Regions from separate parts of the Glutamicibacter ectropisis genome, predicted to be linked through region 3. Evidence: riboswitches for the same ligand, from Rfam matches in the RefSeq annotation. Region 3 holds a riboswitch; each other region holds the start of a gene.
What was found. Region 3 has a riboswitch for S-adenosylmethionine ahead of QMQ05_RS01630 (methionine ABC transporter ATP-binding protein). Riboswitches for the same ligand answer to the same signal wherever they lie in the genome.
Positions count from the first base shown of each region.

Region 1 (3,193 bases), 110 kb from region 3:
GGCGATCAAGGTTTTTGCGGTTCTTGCCTTCATTATCATTGCGCTGTGGCTGGTCTTCCACAATCCGCACGATCAGTTTGGGGTGCATAACTACAGCGCAGAGGGTGGTTTCTTCGCCAACGGACTATTCGGTACGTGGAGTGCGGTGATCGTAGCGATCTTCTCTTATATGGGCATTGAGGCCATCTCGATCGCAGCTGCTGAAGCCCATAATCCGAAACTTGCGGTGCGCAAGGCCTTCAAGGTTTCTTTCCTGAGACTCTTGCTGTTTTACGTATTCACCATGGCGCTGATCCTGGCTGTAGCTCCAACCAGCGAATTGATCTCCGGCGGTTCACCTTTTGTGACCGTGATGTCCCAGGTAGGTATTCCTTTTGCTGATTCAGTGCTGAATTTTGTATTGATCATTGCTGCGCTATCGGCCATGAATGCCCAGCTGTATGCCGCTACTCGGATGCTGCATTCCCTGGCTGATGCAGGTCACGCACCACACATGGCACATCGAACTAACCGCGCAGGAGCACCGGTCCATGCGGTATGGATGTCCGCCGGAGGTATCGCCGTGGCTGCGATTGTTTACGCGCTGGTGCCTGAGGGCGGGTTTGGCATCATGCTATCCCTAGCAACCTTTGGCGCCTTGGCTACCTGGCTCATGATCTTGTTGACCCATGTGTCTTTCAGGCGCAAAGTAAAGCAGGATCACGAGAGCCTAGAATTCAAGCTATTCGGGTATCCAGCAGCATCAATTGTTGGAGCGCTCCTGCTTGCCGCGCTGCTGGTGACCTCATTCTTTGTACCTCAATTCAAGTACACGCTGATTTTCGGAGTGCCCTTCGTTGCAGTGATGTCGCTACTGTACTGGCTGGTTTTCGCTACCAAGAAGCAGCACTCTGGCAAGGACACCGTTTAGGGGTGGCGTAATCGGAAGAAGGACGTTCCAGCAATTTCGTGGGCCCGAGGAACCAACAGGATTTTCAGGTGTGCGTTGAATTCTGCGTCGTTGACGGTTGCCGGATCTAAAACCTTATCCAACAGTTCTGGCTGTTCTGGTTCTAGATTCCACAGCTGTCCGTCAGCTGCAATGGTCAATTGACCGGTGGTGCGATCTTTCCAAAAGCGTGCGCTGATCCAGTCTGAGCTGAAGCGTGCAGAATTTTGGGGGAGTGCTAGTGGTTCTTGGGTAGAGCTTTGCATGGCAGCTAGGACCTTTTCACTTGTTGTTCTTGCCTGTGACGCTCTTGCATCCGAGGCCGCTTCTTCATCCGAACCACCCGCCGTACAACTGTGGGGTTGGTGTCTGATCAGTCGGAGCTTTGCTGAAACCACCATTTGGTGGTGTCAGCGATCAGAACTCGTGAAGTTGATTTCATGCTACAAAAACTTTGATGGGGGCTCAACGTTTTTCCTATGTCATGCAATGTGAGTTCATCTTTGCTTAGTGTTACCCGGCGTTGGTTGGCAGAGGAGAAACTGCACCGGCACTAAGATCGTAGGGTGCCAACTAGTTGGCTGACGCAAAGATTCTTCAAGGAGCGATAGTGGCCAAATTGTATTTCCGCTACGGTGCAATGAACTCTGGCAAGTCCACGAGTTTGCTTCAGGCTGCTTTTAACTATGAAGAACGTGGCCAGCGAATCCTTTTGGCTAAACCCGGCATTGATACCAAGGGTGAAAACTCGATTGTTTCACGGCTGGGGATCGAGCGTATTGTCGATTTCACCATCAGCCCCGAGGATAACGTTCGCGAGCAATTCGCCGTACAAAGTTCGGGAGATGACCCAGAAGCGCTAGTGACTCACGTGGATGCACCACCTGTGGCGTGCCTTTTGGTGGATGAAGCGCAATTCCTGACCCGCGAGCAGGTCGATGATCTTTTGCGCATCGCCGTATTGGATAACGTGCCGGTGCTGGCCTACGGAATCCGCACAGATTTCCGCACGCACGCATTCCCTGGTTCAGCTCGTCTAATGGAGCTTTCCCACTCTTTGGAAGAGCTGAAGACCATTTGCCGGTGCGGACGCAAGGCCATGTTTAATACCCGGCGGATTGGTGACACCGTAGTTTTTGATGGTGATCAGGTTGCCATCGATGGCGAAGACGTTTGGTACGAATCGCTGTGCGCCTCGTGCTACCTCGAAGCTTCCGGCGGAAAACTGAGCTAGTTCGCTATTATCCCCAAGTCACGAATCGATCACATCGATTACCTAATGACGAATCGTGTGCCAGACTCGGTACATGAGGATTCCGGTTGGGTTATCTATGGCCGCTATAGCCTTGCTGATGCTTTCTGCATGCGCGGGATTGATGCCGGATGGACAGCACGGATCTCAAGATATATTCGAAAGATCCAGAAATTCCGATCGGGCGCCGTCGGCTTTCCACGATGATGTTCCACGTGATTCTTGTGGCGAACTAACCCTTACTCAGGGGGAACAGATAGCGGCTGAAGCTCTTGACTGCATGGACGCTGCAGTAGGTAAGCGCAATGTCGAGTTGGCTGTTTCATCGCCAACTACTGAAGGGGAGCCGATCATAGTGTTTTACCGTACGAGTACGAATTCCGACGGTGTTGAGATTTTCGTCAACGGCGAGTACGACAAATTCGGTTCCAGGGACTGGTCTCATTCCGTGTGCCCAAAAACGATGACCCGCGTAGCCCTTGAGGGGTGCCAGGACTAATAACTTCCTGATGCAGCTCACCGCAAACCAATCATTAGAACCGTGAATAAGTCGAAGGAAACCAAAAATTGATCGCAGCTTCAGTAATTAGTTTGATCTTGGCCCTATTGTTCATCGGTGTATTCGAATGGGAACGTCAGGACAGAAAGAAAACCGGTTCCAAAGAGGACAAGTTCTTTGGCAATTGGGCGCTTGTAGCCTTCTGGATCTGCGCATTTTTCTTTGTGGTTTTTGCCCTTGGAGCGCTGAACGAGTGACCCGAGTGGTGGAATCACCCTTGGATTATTCGTTCGATGTTCGATACAGCTAGCTCATCGCGGATGCTTGAGATAGCGAAACCCCTTGTACGGCGGCAGTCGTCGAGACCGCGTAACTGATTTGTTAGTTAACCAGTCCAGCAACAGCACGTTGTAGAGCCCAGTCGAATCCGTCGGATATCGGTGAATCAACATCCAATTGCACTAGGTTCTGACGGAAGGCGACAGAGCCCAGAATGTGGTTGAGCAGGAGTTGC
Region 1 covers NZ_CP125942.1:232,840-236,032, forward strand. Annotated here, with positions in the region: gene QMQ05_RS01130 (amino acid permease) at 1-910, shown strand, start outside; gene QMQ05_RS01135 (hypothetical protein) at 907-1,194, opposite strand; SAM riboswitch class IV at 1,215-1,360, opposite strand; gene QMQ05_RS01140 (thymidine kinase) at 1,539-2,162, shown strand; gene QMQ05_RS01145 (hypothetical protein) at 2,748-2,936, shown strand; gene QMQ05_RS01150 (TetR/AcrR family transcriptional regulator) at 3,061-3,193, opposite strand, start outside.
Region 1: linked by a shared signal. The riboswitch ahead of QMQ05_RS01135 (hypothetical protein) and the one ahead of QMQ05_RS01630 (methionine ABC transporter ATP-binding protein) in region 3 are both predicted to bind S-adenosylmethionine.

Region 2 (3,193 bases), 570 kb from region 3:
CTGAGCTTTGCTGACAAACTCACGCGTGGTCCCTTGCGCGAGCAAACGACCTCGCTGAATAACCAGCTGAGCACCCGCGAATTTTTCGACTTCACCTACCAGCTGCTGGACATCTTTTTTGCCCTGGTGCCGGTAGTGCTGGCCGTCTACCTGATGAAACGCAGTACCGGACGAGGACTGCGCGAGATAGGTTTTGACCTGCGTTCTGGGGGCAAGGACGCACTGCTGGGCGCAGGGCTTTTCTTGGCCATGGGCCTTGGCACCCTCGGGGTGTATGCGGCCGGCCGGGCGCTGGGCGTGACTACGGCGCTGTCCGCAGCCAATCTGGGGGACTATTGGTGGAGCGTGCCGGTGCTGTTGCTTTCGGCCGTACGCCACGCGGTGCTCGAAGAAGTGCTGATGCTTGGCTTCCTGTTCACCTATGCCAAAAAGCTGAACCTTCGGTTGTGGACCACGATCATTTGCTCGGCCCTCATTCGCGGCAGCTACCACCTTTATCAGGGGGTGGGGCCGATGATCGGGAACATGCTCATGGGCGTGGTCTTCGGTTGGGTTTATCACAAGTATGGCCGGGTGATGCCGCTGGTGATCGCGCACTTCTTGCTCGACGCCATCGGTTTTGTCGGGTATGCACTGATCGGCCCGGCCATTGGCATTGGCGGCTAGCGCAACAAAAGATAGATAGCGCAACAAAAGACGCGCATAAAAAAATTGGTAGGTGGGGACGCCATTGTCCCCGCCTACCATGAGCCAGCTGCGAGTCTACTACAAGACAACAGACCCGTTGTCAGTTTCAAAGGTCACCGACATGATGCCCGGGGTGCCATTGGGCGCCTGATAGGCCATGGTCACCGCGCCGAGGTGAACATTTTCTGGCTGACCCAGCCATTCCAGCACACGATCTCGCGAACCGGCGATGGTGATTTCGCTGATCGCCCCGGTTGGTTCCAACGCCTTGGATGGGTGCAGGTCCTTGGCTTCATCGTCCCAAGAAATCAGGTACGGGCACTGTGGGTCGGCGATCAAACCCTTGATGCCGATCTGCTGCCAGGTCAGCTCCCGGCCGTCGGGGAACTTGCGGTTTCCCGGCACAGCCTTGCGGCCCAGGCGGTCTTCGGCGCTGGACAGGTCGTCCACCGAAACGCACCAGCCCATCCAGCCACCGCCCAGCTCCGAACGGGCCCTGACTGCTTGGCCGAAGGGGGCCTTATCGCTGGCGGGGTGATTCAGGACCTCGACCACTTCGAGGTACTGTCCATGCTTGAGTGGGAAGATGACATTGCGCGTCCCGAAGCGGGGATGCACGCCTCCCTTGACGAACTCCAAACCGAGTGACTCGGAGATTCTTTGCGCGGTTGGCAGCAGCCCATCTGGGCCACAGGCATAACTTACGTGATCTAGCCTCATCATGTGCCAATCATGGCAATATGTGACCGCAGTCTCTACTTAGGCGACCCTAATCCGAATTTCCGCCATCGAATTCTCTGCGACAAAATGGCCCACCGTGTGAAATATGACCGATTACGACCATTTTGGGGCGCTCGCATTGCAAAGATCTTCGGTTTTCAGGCACACTGGAGGCAGGTCATGAGTCCCAGTAACAAGCCCCGGCTTACTGGGCGGCAACCCTCCAGCCGCGGTGGGGTGCCCCGGGTGAAGACCTGGCCCTTAGACGCGCAAGGCGGCTAAGGACAAGCGCGGGTAACCCTGGAAGGCTTCTTGATGAGGTACTTCCATCGGTGTCTTCTCAGTGGTCTACCCCCAAAGTCATACAACTATTTTGGAGGAAACCATGAGCAACAACTGGTCATTTGAAACCCGTCAGATCCACTCCGGCCAAACCCCAGATCCCACCACCGGCGCCCGAGCCTTGCCGATTTTCCAGACCACATCCTTCGTCTTCCCGAGCGCCGAAAGCGCCGCAGCCCGTTTTGCGCTGTCCGAACTGGAGCCGATCTACACCCGCATCGGTAACCCCACCACCGATGCGGTCGAAACCCGGATCGCCGATCTGGAAGGTGGCGTGGGTGCACTACTACTCTCCTCGGGGCAGGCCGCCACGACCTTCGCGATCCTGAACCTTGCCGAGGCCGGCGATCACATTGTGGCCAGCCCCAGCTTGTACGGCGGAACTCAGAACCTGCTCAAGCACACCCTGAAGCGCCTGGGCATTGAGGTCACCTTTGTGGCCGACCCGGATAACCTGGATCACTGGCGTGATGCGGTGCGCGAGAACACCAAGGCGTTCTTCGGCGAAACCATTTCCAACCCACGTCAGGACGTGCTGGATATTGAAGCGATCTCCGCGATCGCCCACGAAAATGGTGTGCCACTGCTGGTGGATAACACCCTGGCCACACCCTACCTGATCCGCCCGATCGAGTTTGGTGCGGACATCGTGATCCACTCGGCCACCAAGTTCCTCGGTGGGCACGGCAATGCGATCGCCGGAGTGATCGTGGACTCGGGCAACTTCGACTTCGCCAAGGATCCGCAGCGCTTCGAAAGCTTCAACACCCCGGACGAGTCCTACAACGGCCTAGTCTTCGCCCGTGACTTGGGTGTCAACGGCATCCTCGGCGCCAACCTCGCCTACATCCTCAAGGCTAGGGTGCAGCTTTTGCGCGATCTGGGCTCCGCGGTCGCCCCCTTCAACGCCTTCCTGATCGCCCAAGGACTTGAAACCCTGTCCCTGCGCGTTGAGCGTCACGGCGAAAATGCGCTGGCGGTAGCCAAGTGGCTGGAAGCTCGCGCCGAAGTGCAAAAGGTCGCCTATGCAGGCCTGGAATCCTCACCGTGGTTTGAGCGTGCCAAGAAGTACTCGCAGCACGGTGCCGGATCGGTCATCGCCTTTGAACTTGATGGTGGCTCCGCGGCAGGTCAGGCGTTTGTTGACGCCCTGGAGTTGCACTCCAATGTCGCCAATATCGGCGATGTCCGCTCGCTGGTCATCCACCCGGCCTCCACCACCCACGCCCAGCTCTCCGAGGCCGAGCAGATCGCCGCTGGCGTGAGCCCGTCCCTGGTGCGCCTGAGCGTCGGACTGGAAAACATCAAGGACATCTTGGCCGACCTGGAACTAGGCTTCAACGCTGTTGCGGCCCTTGGCCAGGGCGAGGAATCGAACGAAGAACCAAACAAGGAATTGCAGGAAACTCTCTAAGCATGGCATCCATTGCGACCACCGCAACAC
Region 2 covers NZ_CP125942.1:914,600-917,792, forward strand. Annotated here, with positions in the region: gene QMQ05_RS04235 (CPBP family intramembrane glutamic endopeptidase) at 1-666, shown strand, start outside; gene QMQ05_RS04240 (VOC family protein) at 766-1,410, opposite strand; SAM riboswitch class IV at 1,584-1,704, shown strand; gene QMQ05_RS04245 (bifunctional o-acetylhomoserine/o-acetylserine sulfhydrylase) at 1,793-3,163, shown strand; gene metX (homoserine O-acetyltransferase MetX) at 3,166-3,193, shown strand, end outside.
Region 2: linked by a shared signal. The riboswitch ahead of QMQ05_RS04245 (bifunctional o-acetylhomoserine/o-acetylserine sulfhydrylase) and the one ahead of QMQ05_RS01630 (methionine ABC transporter ATP-binding protein) in region 3 are both predicted to bind S-adenosylmethionine.

Region 3 (3,193 bases):
CGTTGACGATAGTTTTCAGATAACGAACTACGGCGTAAAGCCACTGGAACTTTCGGTCTATGGTGCCGACGGCCAGACATCGGCTAACGGCGCACTCGAACTCTTGCCAGCATCAGAACCATCACAAGAGGTCGGGGCATGGATTAGTGTGAGCGAATCTAAGCTCACCCTAGATCCCGGTGAAGAAGCAGATGTGGCTTTTACGCTGAGCATTCCCGAGGACACCGCACCGGGTGACTACGTTGGCGGCATGATTTCCTCATATATCGACTCCAGTGCGGGTACTGCTGTGGCAGTTGACCAACGACTGGCAACCCAGCTGGCGCTACATGTTGGTGGCGAGGGTAGCCTGGTCTTGGGAATGGACAATATTGATGTGAGTGCACCGATTGCGTGGAATCCGTTTGCGCCGGTTTCGGCAGATTTCGCAGCGCAGGTCAATAACGAGGGGACCTTGCGGGCCCGTGGAAACTACACGGTGAAGATCTCTGGAGTGTTTGGTTTGGGAAGCACCACGCAAACTGTTGCACTTGAAGAAATGCTTCCCGGTGCCAGCGTGGATCTGACTTCACAAGTCTCAGGGCTGTGGCCATTGATCTGGCAACAGTATGAAGTGAGTATGGTTCCTGAAGGAATCGATTCAGTCGCCGGGGAGCCGGTCCTTGCCAGTGGAACGTTATGGACTTTCCCCGCCGGATGGGTGGGAATTCTTCTGCTGATCATCATCGCGATTGTGATTGTCGCGGTGGTTCGCAGCCGCCGGTACGAGTACGTCTACGAGGATGAAGACGAGGTGGAAGCACCCTTGGCGTCGGTCAGCAGCGAGTAGTCATCTGCTTCCAAGCCCCAGCGTTATCGCTGGGGCTTGGTGCATTTAAAGGCAATAAACCATGCGTGCATGGCAAGCCAAATATGTGTGTTTTTCTTGCTTCTTATGACGGCTTAAGGCTCTTTATGACCGTGAATATTACGAGCTTTCGGGCGGTGAGCATTTGAAGTTCGTGACATGACGGATTTACTACGTAACGCTTGCAGCTGATCAGTCACAAGTTACAGACTTGAGGAGTCCTAGCGATCATGCAGGACACCCAACCATCCAGAGCGACCGAGAGATCTGGCTCGAAGACGTCGCAGCAACCACCTCTGTGAGGCCGGTGCTAAGGCCAGAGCCGATGGAGCATTCACAGTGATTCTCTGATGTCGCGCGCGGTGTTTTTCGCACGCGTCCCAGTGAGTTGACCGCGCTTCTAGGTGCCATCGCCAAGGAGAGAACATGTACTCGTACTTCCAAGGAGGAAACGTCTCGTGATTGAGATTGAAAACCTCCATAAACATTACGACTCTGCCCAAGGGCGCGTCGAGGTGCTCAAAGGCATCAACCTGAGCGTTGAGTCTGGTTCGATCACTGCAGTGGTTGGGCCCTCAGGCGCCGGTAAATCTACTTTGTCCCACTGCATCTCTCTGCTAGAAAAACCAAGCAGCGGGCAGATTCTCATCGATGGCAAGAACCTGACGAATCTATCGGGCAAAAAGCTTCGCGCTGAGCGTCGCGCTATTGGAACGATCTTCCAAAATTCGGCCCTGCTTCGCAGGATGACAGTGGCCGAGAACATTGCCTTGCCTCTGCGGAACCTAGGCGTGGTACACGAGGAGATGACTAGCCGAGTAGCTGAACTCCTTGAACGTGTAGGACTACTGGACCGGGCAAATTCCTATCCTGGTCAACTATCCGGTGGCCAGCGGCAACGTGTAGGTATTGCACGCGCCTTGGCCTTGCGGCCGCGGCTGTTGCTCTCCGATGAATCAACCTCGGGCCTGGATCCGGAATCAACGCAGCAGGTTCTCACTCTCCTTGAATCACTGCGAACAGATCTCGGGCTTGCCATCATCCTGATCACCCACGAGATGGATGTTGTCCGCCATGTTGCCGATAACGTTGCACAACTCGACGGTGGTCGTATCGCAGAATACGGCAAGCTCCACGAGCTGGTGGCTAATCCGAACTCCGAAGCCGGTTCCAAACTCTTGCCATTGCGTGCAGAGGCACTCCCGGCTGGGTTCTCTTATTCCATGACCGTCGCCTATCTCAACGATCGTGTTGATCCAGCATGGATCTCAAGATTGGGCATTGAACATGGAATTCGCGTGGCATTGCTTGGAGGCTCAGTTGAAGCACACCACGACGGAACGCTAGGACGAGTCAGCATCGGCGTGGACGGGGCACTGCCTGAACAGGTCACACAGATCCTGGCATCGTGGGGCCTGCAAGCCACCGTTGAAGAACATGTTCGTGAAGAGGTTGGCGTATGAGACTCCCATTTGAAAGCGCAGCGGTTGGAACAGACACCCCGTGGAATGAACTGCTCGCCCTGTTACTGCCTGCGTATGGGCAGACCTGGGCCATGGTCGGAATCGTGATGGCCCTAGTGATCAGCATTGGTGGCTTGATGGGGATCGCGCTGTACAACACCGACCGGCATGGCTTGTTCCCACGACCAAAGGTGCATGGCGTACTCAGCTGGATTGCAAACATGGGACGCTCACTGCCGTTTCTGGTGTTGATGGCCGCGATCATTCCTTTCACCAAATGGATCACGGGAACCACCATTGGTATCGCTGCAGCGGCGGTACCCATGACCATCGCCGGCATTCCCTTCTTCGCACGTTTGGTTCAGAACGCGCTTAATGACTTGCCGAAGGAAAACCTCGCCGTTGGTCTAGTCACCGGAGGTTCGGCAACACAGATCATTGGCGCCACCCAGATCAGGGAAGCCCTGCCGGCGCTGGCCTCAGCGATCACGCTGAACACCATTTCTATGATCGAGTATTCGGCTATTGCAGGCACGATTGGCGCTGGCGGTATCGGCTATCTCGCGGTGACCTACGGGTACCAGAGATTCGATATGAACGTCATGTTGGCCACCATCGTCGCACTGATCCTGACAGTTCAAATTGTCCAATTCCTCGGTGACCGCATTGCCCATGCGTTGGCCCGCCCATAATCGCATCAACATTAACGAGCTTAAAAATGACTTCACCACTTTCAGGCCATGACCATGGCTTTACCTTGCGTAAGAGCAGGAATGTACTTCCTTGGAGTATCGCAGCGATCGCTTCTGTTCTGGCTATAGTCCTAGCCGTGATGCTCGGACAGCAACGAACCTTGCCGGCGGTTGCGGCAGCAGACGGAACC
Region 3 covers NZ_CP125942.1:347,119-350,311, forward strand. Annotated here, with positions in the region: gene QMQ05_RS01625 (WxL protein peptidoglycan domain-containing protein) at 1-829, shown strand, start outside; SAM riboswitch class I at 1,090-1,179, shown strand; gene QMQ05_RS01630 (methionine ABC transporter ATP-binding protein) at 1,306-2,310, shown strand; gene QMQ05_RS01635 (methionine ABC transporter permease) at 2,307-3,002, shown strand; gene QMQ05_RS01640 (MetQ/NlpA family ABC transporter substrate-binding protein) at 3,029-3,193, shown strand, end outside.

Region 4 (3,193 bases), 570 kb from region 3:
CTATCTCTCCGGAGTCTAGAGTGTATAAACCGGTGAGGATTTTGATCAGTGTGGACTTCCCTGCACCGTTTTCACCTACGAGGCCCAAGACTTCTCCGGCTCGAAGTTTCAGCTCTACTTTTTCAAGCACGCTCACGGTACCAAAGGATTTGTTGATACCGCGCATGTTCAGCAGTTCATTAGATCCCGTTGTCATTGCGCACCTGATTCACATTGTCCTTGTCAACAAAAATCGGCTCGGCGTAGCTGGTGGCTGGTACCTTGTCGGTTTGCCCGTCGAGGAAGAGCGCGATGTTTGTGGCCGAGGTGGCCGCAATTTGCTTGGTGGGCTGAGCAACGGTGAACTGATATGAGCTCTGTGGATCTGCGATGAGGTCCAAGGCTCCGGGCTCTGCGTCCACGCCGTACAACTTGATGTCGTTATCTGTCGGGTCGATGGCCTGCGCGGCACCGATCAGTGGCATGTCCCAGCAAGACCAGATCGCGTCGACTTCACCTTCCGGTAGCCTGCGCAGTTGATCCTGAATCTGGTTCTTGGCATCTTCGATCGTGCCTTCGTACTTGTCCTGTAGCTCAGGGGTGATCTTCTCAATGTTTGGGTAGTCTTCCAGCACCAGATTCAGACTGTTGTAGCGAATACGGCACGGAGTCACACCGGGGAAGCCGTTAAAGACGAGAATCTTGCCTTTGCCATGTAGATCTTCAGCCATGGTGCGCGCCAGCGTGGTGCCGACATTCCAGTTGTCGCTGGTGACGTTGTTCTTGGAGTATTCGCTCTGGAAATCGATGGTGAACAGTGGGATACCGGCCGCATCTACCTTGGCCAGCGCAGGGGTTAATGTCTGGGCGTCGCCCAAGATGACCACGATGGCATCTGGTGATTGGGTAATCAGGTTTTCGACATCAGAGACGTGTTTTTCGTCTTTTGCTTCGGCCTGGGTGGCAATCACTTCGCCACCGAGTTCTTTGACCCGTTCTTGGATCTGCTGATACACCACGCGCGAGTAGTCGTGCAGGATGTCCTTGGCAGCAATTCCGACTTTTTTACCTTCGAGTGACGGCACATCGTTCAGTGACTGTTCCGTTTGTGGGGTGGTGTTTTGCGCCGCTACCGGTGCCACGTCAGGTCGTGGTTCCTTGAGCGAGCAACCGGTCAGCAGTGTTGCTGCTGCCATGGTTACTGCCAATAATTTCAGGGTGTTCGGGCGAGTGCGAGTCATGCCGTCCCTCTCTTAGACATAGTGAACCGAGGGATCCCGAACTCAAAGTTGCGCTTCGCTACCCGGGAATTCCATCGCTCCTGGCGTTAGCACTTTCTGCGGGTTGCAGACTTGCTGCGGCGTCACGGAGCCAGGTCTCTCAGCCGCTCTGGATGGGTATTCTTCGAGTTAAACATCGATCCGATGGGCGTGCCATTAACGCGTCACCGGAGGGAACAAAGCGTCAGAACTCTTCACAAAACACGGGTTCATCCGGCCAAAAACGGTGTCAGAAGTGCCGGAGTCACGTCATATTTCCGCATATTAAGCTCTGCGGATGAGTTGCACGTCTAACTGCACTGTTCAGTTTTCGTAACAGGACGGGTGTTGAGAAATATGGCCACTGTATAGACTGAATACAAAGTCACCATCTAAGGGAAATTTCAATGGACCCAATGAACACCATCAGTCTGATGTTTGGGCTGGTCATACTGACCGTGACCGCCAGCATTTTGGCTCCGATGACTGCCTCGGGCCAGCTCAAACGCAACACTGCGGTAGGCATCAAAACCCGTCACACCTTATCGAGTGATGAAGCGTGGTTGGCTGCTCACCGCCATGCCGCACCCACGCTCAGAATGACAGCGTGGATTGGATGGGTACTGTTGGCCATCGCCGCAGTTCTTTGCTTTATGCAGAAATTCCCGTGGGCGCTGACCGTGACCGCTGTCGGCTTCTGCCTCAGTCTTTTGCTTTTGCTCGTGGCAGGATTCCGCGCCAATAAGATTGCCAAGCAGTACCCGAGTAGTTAGTCGCTAGTGTCTCTCGTGGCGAAGATTCGGCCGCGAAGGATCAAAAATATCCATCTGCCAACAGGCTAGTTGCATTAGAAGATCTGTAATTGCCCCAAGGCAACTCGCGCATAAATCGCGTGCTGTAGGCGTAACGATTCACTGGTGAGGCGCGTATCCACACCGGTGACCTGCCCGATACGCTCCAGCCTCTGCATCAGCGTATTGCGGTGAATGTGTAAAATCTCGGCCGCTTGAGACATCGAAGCAACGCTTGCCACCACCAAGAGGGTTTTTGCTTGTTCTTGATTCAATTCCTGCGCAGGCATCGCAAGATATTTGAGGTTAGATACCGGTGTGCGGGCGATAGCCACCGCGATCTCTTCAGTCCACAGTTCACGATGCCCCTGATCTGGAATCAGTTCAGGACGTGCCACCAAGGTGCGCAATACTTCCGCCCGGGCCAAGAGCTCACCGACATCTGCCATCCCCGGGCCGCCAAGATACCGATCATCGGGTCCAACAACGCTTTGGCCATGATCTTCACTAGCCTTGCGAAGTCTCCACCTCGCGCCAAACAACGTCACCCAAGAGGTACTTACCCCTTGGGTTCCTGGCTGTGCAAAGGCTGACTCTTGCCCTGCCGCTTGTCCTTTGCCGACTAGACACACTTCCAAGTGCAGGTGCCCGCTGAGCCCATGTGCCTGAAGCATCCGGCCAATGATTTCCGGTGCGACATTCCCGGCGAGCAAGGCGGAAAGAATATCCCTGGCTTCGGCTGCCCGGCGAGCGCTACGCGAATGCTCACGTTCTTGGGCGACCAGCAGTTGCACGGTCAGCGCAATCAGCTCAGCTAGTGGTTCCACCTCATGGGGTGCACCGGTAAGTCCAATGACTCCACACACGCGGTCATTAATCTTCAGCGGAAGATTCACCCCGGGCTGGGTCCCGGCGGTTTCATCGCCGTGAGTGACTCGGATGACCCGCTGGTCTCGAAGCACTTCAAGGCTTCCTGCGTGCAACGTTCCGATGCGCGAGCTATCACTGGAGGCGATGATTATTCCATGCTCATTCATGATGTTCACATGGCGATTAATCGTTGGTGAAATGGTGTCGACAACCTTTTGCGCTAGTGCGCTGGCTAGTCGTGGTTGCTCCATTTCGCTCATGAAGTCATCCTAGCTTCCTGCCCCAAAAACATGG
Region 4 covers NZ_CP125942.1:3,384,499-3,387,691, forward strand. Annotated here, with positions in the region: gene QMQ05_RS15890 (sugar ABC transporter ATP-binding protein) at 1-196, opposite strand, end outside; gene QMQ05_RS15895 (substrate-binding domain-containing protein) at 180-1,220, opposite strand; SAM riboswitch class I at 1,289-1,379, opposite strand; gene QMQ05_RS15900 (SdpI family protein) at 1,655-2,011, shown strand; gene QMQ05_RS15905 (CdaR family transcriptional regulator) at 2,086-3,159, opposite strand.
Region 4: linked by a shared signal. The riboswitch ahead of QMQ05_RS15895 (substrate-binding domain-containing protein) and the one ahead of QMQ05_RS01630 (methionine ABC transporter ATP-binding protein) in region 3 are both predicted to bind S-adenosylmethionine.